DNA from 2 places in the Brevibacillus sp. FSL K6-0770 genome. Region 1 is predicted to be linked to the other one. Evidence: predicted binding sites of a transcription regulator. Region 1 holds the regulator's gene; the other holds the start of a gene.
What was found. The regulator LexA, encoded in region 1, represses DNA repair genes until DNA is damaged. The targets are predictions, from matches to a motif close to CGAACATATGTTCG.
Positions count from the first base shown of each region.

Region 2: the regulator LexA is predicted to act here: its motif matches at 994-1,007, upstream of NST23_RS16980 (DNA polymerase IV).

Region 1 is NZ_JBBOBQ010000001.1:3,352,414-3,354,817, forward strand. Features, by position in the region: gene NST23_RS15565 (DUF896 domain-containing protein) at 84-281, opposite strand; gene yneA (cell division suppressor protein YneA) at 374-709, opposite strand; gene lexA (transcriptional repressor LexA) at 1,022-1,645, shown strand; gene NST23_RS15580 (DUF456 domain-containing protein) at 1,692-2,177, opposite strand; gene NST23_RS15585 (DUF4269 domain-containing protein) at 2,304-2,404, shown strand, end outside.
Region 2 is NZ_JBBOBQ010000001.1:3,625,315-3,627,718, forward strand. Features, by position in the region: gene NST23_RS16980 (DNA polymerase IV) at 1-952, opposite strand, end outside; gene NST23_RS16985 (AraC family transcriptional regulator) at 1,115-1,993, opposite strand; gene NST23_RS16990 (VOC family protein) at 2,129-2,404, shown strand, end outside.

The sequences.
Region 1 (2,404 bases):
CTGTCGAATACCTGATAGTCATAAGGAACAAAAAGACACCCGAGCGTCAAGCAAGGATGTCTGCCTTATCAATACAAGTGAGCTTAATGTTTGGGACGATTCTCTTCAAGATCTTCCACATAACGGATGGAATCGAGATTCGCTTTCAGCGATGCCTTGACCGCATCAATGTACTTTTGTCGCAGAGCTTGCTGCTCTTGCTTTTCCTCATCGGTCAAACCAACCTCGCGCGATTTTTTGACCAGTTCGTTGATTCGTTTGATTTCCGCGTCAGATACCACGTACGGTTCCTCCCACCCAGTAGTAATGCCGTTTAATTATATCACATCAGGGCGAACTCGCAAGATGGAGACGAACCGGCAAGTGCTTTCTATCATTTCGGATCGGGAATGAGCAAGGTCTGTCCCGGATAAATCAGATTGCTCTGCAGATCGTTCGCCTCTTTAATATCCTGGATCAGATCGCGTACATCGACCGTCTCCGTTTGATGGCGGACTGCAATGGTCCACAAGCTGTCACCGTCGCGAACCGTCACTTCTGTTCCTTTTAGCGGTTCAGCGTGCGAAGAAGCAAACACCAGTTCGGTCAACAAGTAAAAAAAGAGAGAAAACGTAATCAGGAACAACAGGGCTTGGCCTCTGGTAATACCAAAACGGACGCGACGGGACGATTCTTTTTCAAAACGGTTAGGAATAGACATGACATTCATGGGATAACCTCCTGCAAACATACGTTCTATAAGTTCGTATTCCAATCATAAATGAGAACATATGTTCATGTCAATACGAAAACCTGCCCCTTTGCAAAATTCACGCAGGTGACGGCAAGATGGCCAATTCCCCTTTTGGTATGGGACAATCCGCGAACAGCCATGCTTCTGGCTCGCACCAACCATTCGACAAGAAACGTTCTTTCGGGCAAAAATTCCTGTTCGCCTTTTTATCGAACTTATGTTTGTCGAACGCAAGCTCCCATGGTATAATATAGGAAAATATGTTCGAGAAATCAGGGGTGTCTTTTTATGTCAAAATTATCTAGCAGACAACAAGCCATCATCGAATTCATTCGGAAGGAAGTTCGCGACAAAGGTTATCCTCCATCTGTGCGCGAAATCGGCGAAGCTGTCGGACTGGCTTCCAGCTCTACCGTACACGGCCACTTGGCCCGCCTGGAAAAGAAAGGCCTGATTCGCCGCGACCCGACCAAACCGCGCGCGATCGAGCTGTTGTCTGAAGAAGATCGCTTCCAGGACAACTTCGAAGACTCCGTTGTCCGCGTTCCTGTCATCGGGAAAGTAACCGCCGGGCAACCGATCACGGCGATTGAGGACGTAGAGGAATACTTCCCGCTTCCAGAAAATATCGTGACTTCAGACAAGGTGTACATGCTGCGCGTGTCCGGAAACAGTATGATCGACGCCGGAATCCTCGACGGAGACTACGTCATCGTGCGCCAGCAGCATGTAGCAAACAACGGAGATATCGTTGTCGCCATGACCGAAGAAGACGAAGCAACCGTCAAGCGCTTTTTCAAAGAAAAAAACCACTTCCGTCTCCAGCCTGAGAACGCCACGATGGAACCGATCATTTTGGACGCCGTTTCCATTCTCGGCAAAGTCATCGGCGTCTACCGCCTCATTCACTAATTTCGCGGCATACAAAAAGGACAGCCATCGCTGTCCTTTTTTCTCTCTATCTGGCGAGGAAAAACCAGATAATCATGGTCACCTGCAACACTACTTTGACTACTGCGCTTCCCAAAAAGCCGATCAGGGAGCCAAAGCCCGCTTTGACCGCCCGCTCGAAAGGCTGGTTCTGCACCAACAGCTCCACCAGCACGACGAAGACAAACGGCAAAATGATCATCCCAAATGGCGGGAACACGAAAATCCCGAGAAAAATCCCTGCGGCAGCCGCCACCGACGACCATTTGGAGCCGCCGTATTTTTTCACGAAATACATGTTGGTCAACAAGTCAGCGCCGTACAGCAATATACTGAATACCACCATTCCCCACCAGAAGGACGCTGGCAACCCCGCTCCCGGATCTGCTATGAAAAAGTGGTAGAGCAAAAAGCCTGCCCACAGCAAAATCGTATCGGGTAACACAGGCAAAAATATACCTGCAATACTGAGCGCGAATAGCACCAAAACAACGATCCAGAGTAAAATATCCATCTGCATGCACTCCCCTCACATAGGTAATACGAGCAAAAGCGATTTTTGTTGCACACTTGTTTTCGCGAATCTATCATACTTGTTGCGACAAACATCTGCAAATACCGAAGGAAACAGGAGTTTTCTATGACGAGAAACTGGCGTGATCTCACCTATTTGCAAAACGGTACAGCAAAACAGCAAACAGCCGCACGAGCCATCGAACAAAGCGCGGTCTTGCAACGCCT
Region 2 (2,404 bases), 270 kb from region 1:
CTGCCAGCTTCATCTGTCGGCCAAAGCCTTCTCCTGCCGACAAGTTCGCCCCGCGGCAGCCAACCGACACGACGGAACCCATCAGCTCCTTTTTGCGGGCTCGCCTGCATACTTCTTCGCACAACTCCAGCAGCACGACCTTGATGTCTTTGGCCGTATGATAATCGCGCGGCAGCGTCATATGATGGCCGATCCCTTTTTGCGTGCCGTACACATCGAGGGAGACAGGCGAATCGTCGAGGCCATGCGCCGTACGCCACAGCACTTCGCCGTTCACTCCCCAGTGGCGGGTAAGCACATCTGGCGAGAGCTTCGCGAGCTGACCGATCTGGTAAATGCCCATCCGGTGAAAATGCCGCTTCATCCGCGAGCCTACGCCGAACATTTTCTCTACCGGAAGCTTCCAGAGCGTTTCTTCCAGCTCCTCGCGTTTCAGCCAAAAAATGCCGTCCTTCCGCTTTTTGGCGAAGTTGTCACAGGCCATTTTCGCGAGTACCTTGTTCTCCCCGATTCCTACCCGGCAGCGGATGCCCGTATCCGCCCAGACCCGTTTTTGAATCTGCGCTGCCAGCTGCAACGGGTCGCCGAACAAGTGAAGGCTCCCGGTCACATCGAGAAACTGCTCATCAACCGAATACGGCTCCACCTTGTCGGTAAACGATTCGAATATCGCGGTAATGTGCATGGAAATCTGGAGGTACATCTCCATGCGCGGACGCACGACTACGAGCTTGCGGCATTTTTGCTGCGCCTGCCACAGTGCTTCTGCCGTAATCACGCCGTACGACTTCGCAATCGGACAGGCTGCCAGCACTACTCCGCTTCGCCGCTGCGGATCTCCTGCGACCACAATCGGCTGATTGCGCAAGGCCGGATTGGCCCCTTTTTCAATACTGGCGTAAAAGCTCTCCATGTCGATCAAGAAGACGCACCGTTTGTTCGCATTGGGCATCACCATCATCCCCTAAACAAGAACTTATGTTCTTATTATAGCAAACGTATGTTCGTTTTTATACCTGACCCGCCGAAAAAAACATTGGTAATTATTTCTGCAAAAGAAACGCACACGCCAGCAGGTGTTTCGGCAAGCGTGTGCGAATCTGATACGAGGATGTTATTTTTTGACAACAGGAATCCAAATCTCGCTGCGAAATGTCGGCGAAGTCGTATCCTTGTCGGCATTCCACAGCAGTTCGGGACCTTCCGCCAGCTCGTAGCCGGAAGAGAGAAACCACTCGGCATAAATGCGGCCCCAGACGTCTTGCAGCGTATCGGGAAAAGGTCCTACGGCTTCAAATACCGCCCAGGTAGAGGCCGCCACTTCGAGCTTCGCGAAGTGCTCTGGACATTCCTTTGTCGTGGCCACGCCGATGTAATGATCCAGCTCTCCGTGCTCGCCCTGATTCAACCGCTTTTCGGAAAAATTCGTGGATGCGCTCAACAATCCTACAGGCTCGGCATTGGACAAAGATTTGAGCTGCTCGATTTTTTCAGCATCCAGCGAGGCCCACATCGCAGCAATCTCGGGATTCACCCCGTTGTACATCAACGGAACCCGTTTCTGCAAGCCGACGATGCGAAATCCCGCTTTCTCTTCTATACGATAGTTCATGACACTGCCTCCTTTGATAGACAGATGGAAGGTCATGCGCGGATAAGCTTTCAGCGACTGGCCGCTGGCTCTCGCTTCGGTGGGCGTTACCCCGTGCATGTGCACGAAGGCCCGGGCAAACGAATCCGGCGAGCTGTACCCGTACTTGATGGCGACATCAATGACTCTCACCCGCTCGTCTTTCAGCTCGAAAGCAGCCAGTGTGATGCGCCTGCGCCGGATGTACTCGGAAAGCGGAATGCCAGCCAGAGAGGAGAACATCCTTTTGAAGTGGTATTCCGAGCAGCAAGCCACGCGTGCGGCCTGCTTGACATCAATCTCGCCAGCCAGATTTTCCTCGATGTAGTCCAGAGCTTCGTTCCATTTTTGCAGCATATCCATCAACATGACCTCCCTCTCCACCAAAGAGTAACAGACATACCGCGAAGCGATCCGACATTTCGTGCCCGATGATGCAGGGTGGCTTCGCTACATGTAGCATCCCGATTCCCATACCGTACCGAAAGGAAGCGAATCATGCCCATGACCACTTCTCCTTCTCCGTTGCACTCCGAGATCGGAGCCATTTTCATCGCCGTCAGCGATATTGAGCGTGCGCGCGACTGGTACTGCCAGCTGTTGGGACTGCCGAAAGACGGCGAGATTTCGTTTGGACACCTCTATTGCATCCCGATGAACAACGGCTCCAACCTGGTGCTGGACAGCAAAATTTTTCCCAAACGCACCCCTGATGATGCTCCGCTCTTTCACTTCAACACGACGGACATCGAAGCCTCCTATCGTTACCTGGAA